One region of the Desulfoconvexum algidum genome, then DNA from elsewhere that is predicted to be linked to it. Evidence: predicted binding sites of a transcription regulator. Region 1 holds the regulator's gene; each other region holds the start of a gene.
What was found. The regulator sigma-54, encoded in region 1, starts transcription at its own class of promoters, with help from an activator protein. The targets are predictions, from matches to a motif close to TNTGGCACANTTTCTGCTNT.
Positions count from the first base shown of each region.

Region 1 (3,127 bases):
TAACCTCGGATAAAATGATTGCCCACAAGGATACCTCCATGGTGGAATTTATTGGCAATGTCAAGGCCACCCGGGACGACGCCGTTATTTTTGCCGATTCCATAAAAATATTTATTCATACCGCTGAGACAAAAAAAGAAGGGCAGACGGATTTAAAACAAATCATTGCCACGGGAAATGTGGAATATACCGCAGGGGAAAGAAAGGCTTTTGCAGATAAAGCAGTATATACCACCCAGGACGAAATCCTTATTTTGACCGGAAAAACTGCCCGGTTGATTACCGGGACGAGCCATGTTACCGGAAAAAAAATTACCCTCTTTAGAAACGAAGACAGGGCCATTGTCGAAAGTGACGGGAAAACCCGGGTCCAGGCTGTTTTTAATCCAGAAGACCAGAAACCAACAGGCCAGAAACCAACAGGCCAGAAAAAGGGCACACCGCAATAAATGGCAGAACTGGTACTTGAAAATTTAGTAAAAATCTACAACGGCAAAACCGTGGTGAATAAAATCAACCTCACCGTGAGCCAGGGAACGGTTACAGGGCTACTGGGTCCCAATGGTGCCGGAAAAACCACTACGTTTTACATGGCCGTGGGAATGATACGCCCGAACAAGGGCATCGTCTATCTGGACCAGGAGGATATCACGGCACATCCCATGTATATTCGGGCCAGAAAAGGAATTGGATACCTGCCCCAGGAAGCGTCTATTTTCAAGAAATTAACAGTGACAGAAAATATAACTGCCATACTCGAGGTGTTGCCCAAAAATGGGATCGATATTCGAGGAAAAGCCGCCGGCCTCATGGCGGAATTGGGGATTGACGGGCTCGCCCATCAAAAAGCAGCCTCTTTGTCCGGGGGAGAAAGGCGGCGCTTAGAAATCGCCAGGGTTCTGGCCACAGATCCCAAGTTCATTCTTCTGGATGAACCCTTTGCCGGAATCGACCCTTTGGCTGTGATTGATATTCAACAAATCATTTCCCAGTTGACCCACAAGGGAATTGGTGTTTTAATTTCCGATCACAATGTCAGGGAAACCCTGGGCGTCTGTGACCATGCATATATTATGAGTCAGGGGAAAGTGATTGAATCAGGACCGCCTGAACGAATCATTTCAAGTGAAATAGCCAAAAAAATCTATCTGGGAGATAATTTTAAACTTTAATATGGAACTTGGACTACAACAAAACCTCTCGTTGACCCAGCAGCTGGTGATGACCCCCCAGCTCCAGCAGGCCATAAAACTACTTCAATTGTCAAGGCTGGAACTGGCGGATACCATTGCCCAGGAAATGGAACAGAACCCGGCCCTTGAAGAAGAACTTAATGAAGACAGATCCGACAAAGATATCACTGCCCAGGAAAGTGAAACAATTGCGCCGGAAAAAGAATCTCCTGTCAAGGAAGTTACCATAGAAGAAAAGGTCCCGTCTGATATGGACTGGGATAATTACATTGATGAGTATAATTCCACTGGTCGAGTATACACAGAATCTGAAAATACCGAAGCCCCTAATTTTGAAGCCTTTACCCCGGACAGAAAAACCCTTGAGGATCATCTCAAATGGCAGTTGATGCTCTCAGAACTTGATGATGCTGAAGAACGTCTGGGCCATGTTATCATTGGAAACCTGAACAGGGACGGGTATCTTTGCTCCAGCGTCGAAGAAATAGCAATCGGTTCGCAAGTTGAAATAGAAACCGTTGAAAAGGTTCTAGGGGTACTCCAATCCTTTGATCCCCCGGGAATATGTGCAAGGAATCTATGTGAGACCCTGTTGATCCAGGTTAAAATGCTTGGGATTGAAAATCATATCATTACCGAAATCATCACCCATCACCTGAAAAATCTTGAAAACCGAAACTCTAAAAAAATAGCAAAGGCCCTTCGGATTTCCGTTGATGATGTTCGTGCCGCCGTCAAAATCATCCAATACCTGGAGCCCAAACCCGGACGAGAATTCACCACGGATGAACCCACCTATATCATACCCGATATCTATGTCTACAAAGAGGAGGATGGGTTTAAAATAGTGATGAATGACGACGGGCTGCCCAAACTGAGGATTAGTCGGTTCTATCGAAGCGCCATTGCAGACGGCAGGAAAATTTCCAAGGAAACCAAGACCTATCTGAACGAAAAAATGCAATCGGCCTCCTGGCTGATCAAAAGCATACACCAGCGCCAGAAAACCATCTACCTTGTCATGGAAAGCATCATTAAATTTCAGCGCGAGTTTTTTGAAAAAGGGATTGCCTACCTGCGACCCCTTATTTTAAAAGATATTGCAGAAGATATTGAAATGCATGAATCCACCATAAGCCGGGTAACCACCAACAAGTATGCCTATACCCCCCAGGGACTCTTTGAGTTAAAATATTTCTTTAACAGCTCAATTGGAAGGACAGGCGGGCTGTCCATGGCCTCTGCCAGCGTTAAAGATAAAATCCGACTGCTCATTGAAAATGAAGATCCCAATGCACCCCTCAGTGATGACAGGATTGCCGCCATTCTTCAACGCTCAGACATTGAAATTGCCAGAAGAACCGTTGCAAAATACAGGAAGGTGCTTAATATTCTGCCATCCAATAAACGAAAACAACTTTAAGGAGATTTTTTATGCAAACAAGCGTGACGTTTAAAAAAATGGACTCCTCTGATTCCCTGAAAGCCTATGCCCAGAAAAAACTAGATAAATTTGATAGAATGCTGGACAACCCAGGTGAAGTTCATTTGGTATTATCCGTCCAAAAAATCAGACATATTGCAGAACTGACCCTCACCTGTGATCGAATCAATATCCATGCCACAGAAGAATCCGAAAACATGTATTCAACGATTGACACCCTCATGGACAAGGTAAGAGGACAGATTAAAAAGCACAAAGAAAAAATAAAACGCCATATGTCGGGAAACAAACAAAGCCTTAAAAATGATACCCTTGAATTTAACGCAACCCAAACGCCTATTAAGCCAGATCAAATGACAGAGGAGATCATCATTGAACCCATTGACAACAAGCCAATGGATGTGGACGATGCCGTGAGTGAACTTAATTCCTCAAACCAATCTTTTTTTGTTTTCAATAATGCCAGGACCGAACAATTGAATGTTCTGTA
Region 1 covers NZ_AP042394.1:3,555,825-3,558,951, forward strand. Annotated here, with positions in the region: gene lptA (lipopolysaccharide transport periplasmic protein LptA) at 1-449, shown strand, start outside; gene lptB (LPS export ABC transporter ATP-binding protein) at 450-1,172, shown strand; gene rpoN (RNA polymerase factor sigma-54) at 1,174-2,616, shown strand; gene hpf (ribosome hibernation-promoting factor, HPF/YfiA family) at 2,628-3,127, shown strand, end outside.

Region 2 (3,127 bases), 620 kb from region 1:
GCCGCCGCCAGGTTGGTGTTGACAAAAATCATGGCAATGTCTGTGTTGGCGGCAGTTGTGGATCCGGGATTAAATCCGAACCAGCCCACCCAGAGGATAAAAACGCCCAGGGCTGCCAGGGGGATATTATGACCCAGGATGGGTTTGACAGCACCTGTGGCCGTATATTTACCCAGACGGGGCCCCAGAACCATGGCGCCGGCCAGGGCTGCCCAGCCCCCCACGGAATGAACCACGGTGGACCCTGCAAAATCGATAAAGCCAAGACCTTCCAGCCATCCGGAACCGTGAAACAGACTTCCCCATGCCCAGGATCCGAAAATCGGATAGATCAAACCGGTGATGCACACAGAATACAAAAGATACCCGATAAACTTGGTTCTCTCGGCCATGGCACCGGAAACGATGGTAGCCGCAGTGGCTGCAAATACCACCTGGAACATCCAGAAAGCCAGTACCCAGGGATCTCCGCCTACTTTAAAATCGCTCAGGAAAAACCCGGTGGTCCCAAAAAAACCGGTTTTGGAAACACCGAACATGAGACCAAACCCAACAGCCCAATACACAATGGATCCCATTGAAAAATCCATGAGGTTTTTCATCATGATATTAATGGCATTTTTCGCCCGGGTAAACCCGGCTTCCACCATGGCAAATCCTGCCTGCATGAAAAAAACCAGGACTGCGCAAACAAGTGTCCAGACATAATCGGCATGGGTCTGAACCAGACCAATGGCTTCGCTATTGCTAAGGACTGTGGGGGTATCGTCCCCGGCAAAGGCTGTTGACAAAAAACAGACAAGCAGTGTGAATAGGGTTACGATATATTTCATTTGGAATATCTCCTTTTTTAGGGTTAGTTATAGGGCTTCCACGCCGGTTTCACTGGTCCTGATGCGGATCACATCTTCAATGGGCTGGATAAAAATTTTACCATCACCAATCTTTCCAGTTTTAGCACTGTTAATAATGGTCTCCACCACGGCATCCACCCTTTCATCATCCACAACAATGGACAGCTCCACCTTGGGAATAAAATCTGTCTGGTATTCCGCGCCTCTGTATATTTCCTTGTGACCCTTCTGCCGGCCAAACCCCTTGACCTCGGTGATGGTCATCCCGTTAATATTTATTTTGGTTAAGGCATCTTTTACCTCATCCACCTTAAATGGTTTTATGATTGCCAAGATTTTTTTCATGTTTTCTCCCTTTTTCAGATTTAAATAAAAACAACTTAATTTCTTAATTCTTCATAGAGCAAAAGGGGTGCCAAAGGCATTTTTTAAGCAAAATTTATCATAACTATTTGATTTTATAATGTTTTATTTCTAAAACTCTTTTTTGAAACCGAGCATGAAATTACATTATTGGAATTAAATTAGTTTCAATAGTGTAATTTCATAGCATATGACATAAAATTAACCTCTTTTTAATACAAAATTGTTTTTTCCTGCAAAACAACAGGAAGACTAAAATTTTAATACATCAGGGGAACTATCGACACAGGAGCATCTGCCCAAGGGTTTTGCCATCGGCATACCCTTGGGCAAATTTTTTATGAAAAAAAGGAAGGGACAATAATTTTAATGAAAAAGAAGGGAAGGAATAGAGACACTTGGCGCTTAAGTGGTATAGTCTGAGATCGGTTCTTATTTTTTTAATCTCTCGGTCATAGGCCGCGCCCGGAAAAGGAGCAGCATAAGGAGATGAATCAATAACAGAGGATGCAACATTATCAGGGAACCCGCTATTGTCAGGGAACGCACCAGGGGTACAAGCAGAGACAATGGCCCGGGCAGCAGCCTGTCCGCTTTTGAGGGCAAAATAGATTCCTTCCCCGAGAAGGTTCTCTCCAAATCCGGCAGCGTCCCCGGATAAAAGAACCCTTCCTGACCCGGGACAATGGGCATATCCCCCCACACCAATGGGATATCCCTTCACGGCCTGGAGCCGGTCCGTACCAAACCGTTTCTGGGCATACTCAACCAATTGCCTTTGTTTTAAAGCCGGATGACCTGTGGTGGAATAAATACCGATATTCAGATGATTTCCCTTGGGAAAAATCCAAAAATAACCTCGTCCCGGCATGGAAAAATCAAACTCCATTGAATGACGTTCAGAATGATCCACCCGGATATCCGCCTCAAGGGCAAGAGAACGGTTCACCCGACAAAAAGGATGGGTCAACCGCCTCACAATGGAATTGGCCCCGTCCGCACCGATAAGGTAACAAGATTTTATCAATTGATCGCTGGTTCTGATCTCTATATGAAGCTTTTTTTCTTCAATGGAAACAATTTTTTTAACCACCTGGAATTGAGCTCCTTTTCTTTGAACCATGTTCAAAGAAAAAAGATCCAGCTCCCATCGCTGGACCATATGGCACAGGGGGTTTTTATTCTGAATTACAAAGGCTCTCCCAGGTTGGGGACAAATTTTTATACTGCGGCACTCCTGCCGGATGAGAGAAGAAATATCATACCGGAATAATGCCAGGGCCTTGGGAGTAATCCCACCGGCACAGGCTTTTTTTTTAGGAAAAGCATATTTGTCCAGCAACTGCACGGAAAAACCCCTGGACAGCAAATCAAAGGCAGCAGCTGTTCCGGCAGGACCTGCCCCTATGATAACAACATCAACCATGGGAGCTAACAGATCTTAAATCAAATTTCAAATCAGTAAGTCTCCGTGGCCTGGAGAATTTTTAAGGTTAGTATAGAATTGTTTACAGATTTTACAGCATAGATCACATTCCCCAGCCGGATGGCATTCCCATTGGGTTCTCTTGAAAATCGCTGGGGATAGGCATATCCCGGATCCAGTTCAAGCAGATATAGATCCAGAACCACCTGGCCCTTTTCAATCCCTTTAAACACCAGGCAGGTATTTTTAACCGTTACCCGATCATTTTTTATCAATCGTAATTGTCCGGCCGATATCTGGGATTCTGCTTTGACATTTGCAGCAGTCCCCTGGGTCCTCCACAAGTCAGACCTTTCCTTGGACTTTGGTGTTGACACATAATAGGTCAGCCCAAAGGGTACGGCCAGGCAGAAAAAAATAAATAAAATGGCCAACCAGCCTTTTTTATTGGGTAATGAAATCTGTGTCTCCCCTTTTTAGCGTA
Region 2 covers NZ_AP042394.1:4,173,174-4,176,300, forward strand. Annotated here, with positions in the region: gene ACZ45G_RS18915 (ammonium transporter) at 1-833, opposite strand, end outside; gene ACZ45G_RS18920 (P-II family nitrogen regulator) at 861-1,199, opposite strand; gene ACZ45G_RS18925 (geranylgeranyl reductase family protein) at 1,495-2,643, opposite strand; gene ACZ45G_RS18930 (hypothetical protein) at 2,676-3,077, opposite strand.
Region 2: a site for sigma-54 is predicted at 1,255-1,274, ahead of ACZ45G_RS18920 (P-II family nitrogen regulator). Genes of this name have one in related genera too.

Region 3 (3,127 bases), 1.9 Mb from region 1:
CCGTTCTTTACCGGTTCCGGTATCTCCGGACACATGAACCGGATAGTTGTATAGGGCCACATCCCTGATCTGCCGAAAAATATCCTGCATACTCTTGGCCTTGCCGATGATACCGGCAAAATTGGTCATGTTTTCCGCCCGAAGGGAGAGGTTTATGGAATCGGTCAGATCCTTGAAAGAAGCAACCACTCCCTTAAAAACACCGGCATTATCAATGATGGCAGATACCGTCATATCCAGGTGCCGGGTTTCCCCGGTTTTGGTGATATTGGTAACAGGATATTGTTTGGTTTCCGATGTTAAATTTGGCGTTTCTTCACAAAAAGAGCATTTGGGTCCGCAAAAGGGGGCCTGGAAAGCAATATGACAGTCCTGTCCGATCACCTCTTCTTTTGAATAGCCGGTGATTCTTTCAGCTTCTTTATTAAATACGGTGATAATACGTTTTGGCGTGTGGGCGATGACGCCTAATTTCAGGTTATCCAGAACAAGATTGAGATTGTCCCGGTCAAGCAGGGAATGGGTAAAATTTTTCATTGCAAAAGATTCCAATATCAACAGTTAGGCATTGTTTCTGCCGACCTCTTTATTGACACATTTGTGTATCAGGTGCAATGTTTTTTTCTAAGAAATGATTTGAGGGAGATCATTCTTCCCAGGTAATACAATCCTTGGGACAGTTTTTTATGACTTCATGGATATCTTCGTCTGAATAATCATCCAGAGGCAATACTTCAAAAAAGCCTGCGTCGTTTACCTGGAACGCATGGGGTGCCAATTCGACGCAGAGTTCACAACGGAGGCACTCAGCCATATCAAGGACAGGTCTTTTCATGGGTGAACATTACCTTTTCTGGCATAACCACAAACCAAACAGACATAGGTCTTCATTAAATAATTTCCTTTTTAGTCTCATTGTCCCACCAGCCTTTTTGCATGTGTGCATGCTTTTCTTTTTGCGCCAGATCAAGAAGCCTGTATCCGGAATCCAGAAGGATACCGTAGAGCACCCCGCATCCGGAGTCTTCCTGTTGCTCGTACCCGGTTCGAGCAAGCGCAATCATTTGATTTGCCAACTCAATGGTCCGTGCAATATTTTTGTCACATTTTTTTTTAAGCATCATTGCTCTCTTTCATGATTCTCTTTCATAAATTGCAATACAAGGCCAAATTAATTTGTTGTTCACTACATGGTTTTTTTAATTCAACTAATGTGCCAGAGTTGATATGTTTATGGAATAATCGATTCCTTGGTTTGATTGTCACAGGCATGGGCAATATCAGAGATGGTAATTTTTATAAAATCCCAGCCGGTGAAAAGGTCAATTTGTTCAGTGTCGGTTAAAATGGTTTTGGGTATAATATTACACTTAAAACGGCCTGCATTGGCCAGGGCCCGGACGGCATACCCCCGTTTGATGGCGTCAACCGAGTGAAGGTGTGATAAAATGAACTCTTCCGTGGTCTTGTCTAAGTCCTGGGGGGCTGCCGTAAGATAGGTGCCAATTCCCCACAACACCCCCCTTTGAAGAATGTCGTGTTCTATAAAGTTTCCCCTGTTATCCAGATATGAAAACAAAATAGACTTAAACTCCATGGCAAGTTGTGGGCTTTTGTATAAAATTTGTCCCATGGCTTCCGGGGACCCCCAGCCAATGCCACCGGATTCATCATTGAGATTCCACATGATTCGTCGCATCAATATTCTTGCCGATTCCATTTTTTTTGCGGCAAGCCGCTGGCCAAGCTCCCCCATGGCTGTAATACTGCGAAATTTGATCCGCTCGTCATTTACATAAAAATGTGAGAAAAGATGCCCCACCAATTGTTCATCCGGTATCTGTCCAAGAAGGGTGAGTGCTTGAGTTTCAAGAGATCCCAACAGAATGCTCTTTACTCGTTTTTTGGTTTGTCGGCCGTATGGTTTTTTCATGGGATACCTGTGGCGTTATTGTTAGATAATTAAATAAAGAAAAAAACAGCATAAACCGTGCCAGTCCTCTATCGGCGAAACTCCCATCGCTTATCCTTACACAGGTCAAGGGATCAGGCAGATATCTGTCTCAACAAATGGAACACTTGTGTGTCTCAATACAAAAAAAGATGCATTGATTTTACCCCGTCCGTATGGGTATATAAAGTGTGTCTCATCTGCTAGGCAGATATAACAATGAACTATAATTTAACAGGAGTGGTATGGTAACTTCCATGGAATCGAATCTCTCGGCCACCTATTATATTGACAAGGACCATCCGGATATTACGTCTTTTGCAAGTCTTGCCTGCAAGGACCAGGCAAGTGATATTGACAAGGCCCTGGCCCTTTACTATGCCGTCCGGGATCAAATTCGCTACAACCCCTACAGCATTGATCCGGAAAAATCAGCCATGAAGGCCAGTCAGATATTAAAGAAAGGAGAGGGGTATTGTGTGGCCAAGGCGGTACTCCTCACCGCCTGTGTCAGGAGCCAGGGAATTCCTGCCCGACTTGGGTTTGCCGATGTGAAAAATCATCTGAATACAAAAAAACTTCGGGAAATGATGGGGACCGACATTTTTGTCTGGCATGGGTATTGTGAAATCTATCTTGGGGAACGCTGGGTGAAGGCCACCCCGGCCTTTAACCTGAGCCTGTGCAAAAATTTTAATGTGCGCCCCCTGGACTTTGATGGGATAAATGATTCCATTTTTCATCCCTTGGATACAAAGGGCAATCGACACATGGAATATGTGGCGGATCACGGCAGCTTTATTGATTTGCCCTGGGAGCGGATTATCGCGGCCAGTATTGAGGCATATCCCCGGTATTTTGAACGCCTTGACCGGAACCAGGACTTTTCAAAGGAAGCCCTGGCGGAAAACCCATAAACGAGTCCCTGTGACCTGATTCAGGGAATGGTCCAGGGACTTTCTTTATGGAATGTGCAAATTTATTTTGCCTGGATAGCAGCAGAGACGCGTTGGGTCAACTGCAATACCCGTTTGGCAGAGTCCAGATCCAGGGAGCCGGTGCCGCAACTGGGGGTAATAAAGGTCTGTTCGATAATGGTTTTCCTGTCAAACCCCAGGGTCGTTAACTGGGCCACCTGAGCCTCAAACTTTTCCACCAACCCTTTGGTTGTCTGCT
Region 3 covers NZ_AP042394.1:5,446,113-5,449,239, reverse strand. Annotated here, with positions in the region: gene ACZ45G_RS24610 (sigma-54 interaction domain-containing protein) at 1-537, opposite strand, end outside; gene ACZ45G_RS24605 (ferredoxin) at 647-835, opposite strand; gene ACZ45G_RS24600 (hypothetical protein) at 891-1,124, opposite strand; gene ACZ45G_RS24595 (DVU0298 family protein) at 1,232-1,933, opposite strand; gene ACZ45G_RS24590 (transglutaminase-like domain-containing protein) at 2,197-2,868, shown strand; gene ACZ45G_RS24585 (uroporphyrinogen decarboxylase/cobalamine-independent methonine synthase family protein) at 2,931-3,127, opposite strand, start outside.
Region 3: a site for sigma-54 is predicted at 1,979-1,998, ahead of ACZ45G_RS24595 (DVU0298 family protein). Genes of this name have one in related genera too.

Region 4 (3,127 bases), 800 kb from region 1:
AAACCGTTTTGCCTGCAATATTCTACTTGGCTTAACCCATTACGGGTCCACGCTTTTATATGGGTTTGCCAGTATTGGTAACGCTCTTGATTCGGATTATCCTCTTGAATTTGATCTGTCATAATTGATTGAGCCTCCTTAGATATTTAAGTTTGGCTTAATATGTCACGGGTCAAACCACATGAAAAGATGGGGTTTATAGAGCGCTTACCTACAACCGAATATCCTAATAGGTTTCAAGTCTGATGGAAACTCTGTTGGTTCTTCGGTCCACCATCTCTTTAAAGGTAGCATTGTATTAGGCTTTTTCGACAACAAGCTGGACAATTATCCCTTTGAATGGTTCCCTTTTCGCACTTGTTTTTTATTTTTACTGTTGACTTGGACTGGAGTAGAACCGTGAGATGCATTGCTCCGAGTTTTTGCCGTAATGCCTGAAGTCCTTTGAGTTCATTTTTTGATATATTGTGATATATTTTACCCAAAAATATAACTTTATTGTGCTAAAAGCATTTTTAAATTTTGGGTCACAAATGCTAAGAGCTCTATCAATAGAAGAAAGTCTACTCTGGCCTCGTTTTTGCAATATTCTTTGTTGTTGAACATTTATTGAATTTACCACATAGTTGTTGGAGACATAAAAATGAAAAAAGTTATTGCTGTTATTATCTCTGTCGGATTTCTTTTAGTCCCTATTGCTACACAAGCTGATACTCTTTTATCCCCCGCTATCACAATACCAGGGCCAACTGCTATGCTTTTTCTCGGGTTTGGCCTTTTAGGAATTGCAAGTATCGGTAGAAAACAACTTCAGGAGTTAAATACAGATGAAGAAAAAAATATCATTAAAAAATAACAATAGACAATCAATATATGACAGACGGATGTTATCATATGTGACGTATTCCCCTGAAAGAAGGTCTGGTAACGATAGAAGGTTTAGCGGTTATAAACTCTTTGCTTTGACAGAAAGTGTTCGTCTATCTTATCAAGGGTTATTAAAATTTTAAACCAGTAGTGTTCTTTCAATTTGATATATTGGTTACCTGATTTTTGCGGGAAACCTCTCCATTGCGGTTATTAATGTACTTGACGTAACAAAATTATAATTGACCTTCTCAGACAATTTATAAACTTTTCGTAACCTATACATGGCTAATTGCATTATCCTAAGTTAGCGCATCAAGGAAAGTTAGGTTGGCCAATTCTTCATTGCAGGCTCTGAATAAATTTCCAAAGGACCGTTGGTCAACGCTTTTCCTTTGGAACAGACTCAGGATATTGTATCTGGCCATTACCAGGGAAGTGTGTCCGATCAAACCATCATAGTTCCTTCCTGGCATTCATGTTCCCATTATTCTCCGAAAGGAACCCCTAACGCAATATTTCGGGCTAATGCTATGTAAAGAAACGAAAAATAAGTGGATCAACCCGAAGTGCTTCTGGGCAAGCATGCCGAGACATATTTACAAGCATTAAGAAAACTTGCAGGAAATTAGGTGTTTCATTTTGGAATTACCTTATGGATCGAGTCCAGAATAAAAAGGACATCCCCTTGCTATCTGATATTATGGCCGCAAGGATGCAAGCTACTTCGATTTCAATATAATTCCTCTCCCGCATTTATTGAGAAGTTACTATCAAGACACTCAACTACTTTGAATATTTAAAATATCCGGTATGCTGCCAAACTCAATTATGCCAGTTTGTACAACGACTATGTCCTAATCCAAGCAGGGCTTTAAGTCAATAAAGAAAATCTATATTTCTGCTCAAGACCAGACAAAGTGTGTACTAAAAATACAATAATTGTAACATTTTTTACATAAATACGTACTTTTTTTACCAAAATAATTACCAAGAATAGACCGAAAATCACTAAGAAGCCCTTCGTTAAGGGAATGTTGCTTGTGGCACTCTTTTTGCTGTATCAGTTACTGTTGTGTGCTTATGGACTGAACCATACTGATTCGGAGAAAGAAAAATGAAAAAAGTTGTTGTTGCTGTATTATCCTTTGGTCTACTTTTACCCCCTGCCCTGAGCTGGGTTCATGTCCATATACACAACCTATCAGAACCAACTACTATGCTTATTCTTGGCGTTGGCCTTTTGGCCCTTGCAGGAATCGGTAGAAAACAACTCCAGGATTTTAATACACATGAAGAAGAAAATATTATTAAACACAGAGAAGAAACGCTCACCATATGACAGACGGATGTTATCATATGAAACGTATCATTGATATCAAAATACCAGATGTCCCCATCTTGCTTTACATCACTTGTATGAAGTTGTGCAATCTCTTCACGCCTGAGCATACTCAACAACGCCACCCGTGGTATCCAATAATGATGTCCAGAGCTTCCCTCAGTTACTTTGAGGATCGACCTTACCTGATCATCGGTGAAGGCACCAACACTCTCCGTACTCTTGGTTTTGGTTTTTGGTAGCTTGATGTTTAAGGCAGGATTACCTTCGATGTGCCCTTGATCCATGCAGTACCCAATCAGTCCACTGAGATAGGTCATGTGCTTGCTGACACTCTGAATGCTGATGGTGGAACCCTCGTATTTATCAAGGTCAATATCTTTATGTTTCATCAGGTACTTTGTGGGTAGTTTGAGAAGTCGATCCCGATGTTTGATCACCCAGGTCCGATTGATTGCACCTACAACTGTATCACCTTCAAAGTGTTCCAGTACCTTCCCAATGCCTTTATACTCGATCTTCAAGTTTTTTTAGCCATTAACACCTCTACTCAAGCAACATTTTTGTATTTTAACGATTCTGTAGGTTTAAAATTGTTTATATCTTTTGTGATCATATGTTTTTTTGATTCCTCAAAATTAAGCAAATTGTCCTTCAGTATTGAATATTTATGGTCCCTTTCTTTATATGGATCTTCAGAATCAAGAATATCGGTAATAAACAAAAATAAGCTTTCAAGATTAGTTTGGCGTCGTAGGCAACCTACAGTCAGTGCGGGAAGATTGTTTTTAAACCGGGCTTTTTGTTCCGGATGAAAGAAAAGACAATGATCAACCAGAAGGCTCAGGATCAAGCCTCTGCGAGACCCCTTTTCACCTTGCAGCTTGGTCAATGTAGCCCATCCTTCATTGGCTTTCC
Region 4 covers NZ_AP042394.1:2,756,759-2,759,885, forward strand. Annotated here, with positions in the region: gene tnpA (IS66 family insertion sequence element accessory protein TnpA) at 1-122, opposite strand, end outside; gene ACZ45G_RS12680 (hypothetical protein) at 644-856, shown strand; partial or broken gene ACZ45G_RS12685 (IS4 family transposase) at 1,112-1,334, opposite strand; gene ACZ45G_RS12690 (PEP-CTERM sorting domain-containing protein) at 1,985-2,209, shown strand; gene ACZ45G_RS12695 (transposase) at 2,760-3,127, opposite strand, start outside.
Region 4: a site for sigma-54 is predicted at 1,910-1,929, ahead of ACZ45G_RS12690 (PEP-CTERM sorting domain-containing protein). Genes of this name have one in related genera too.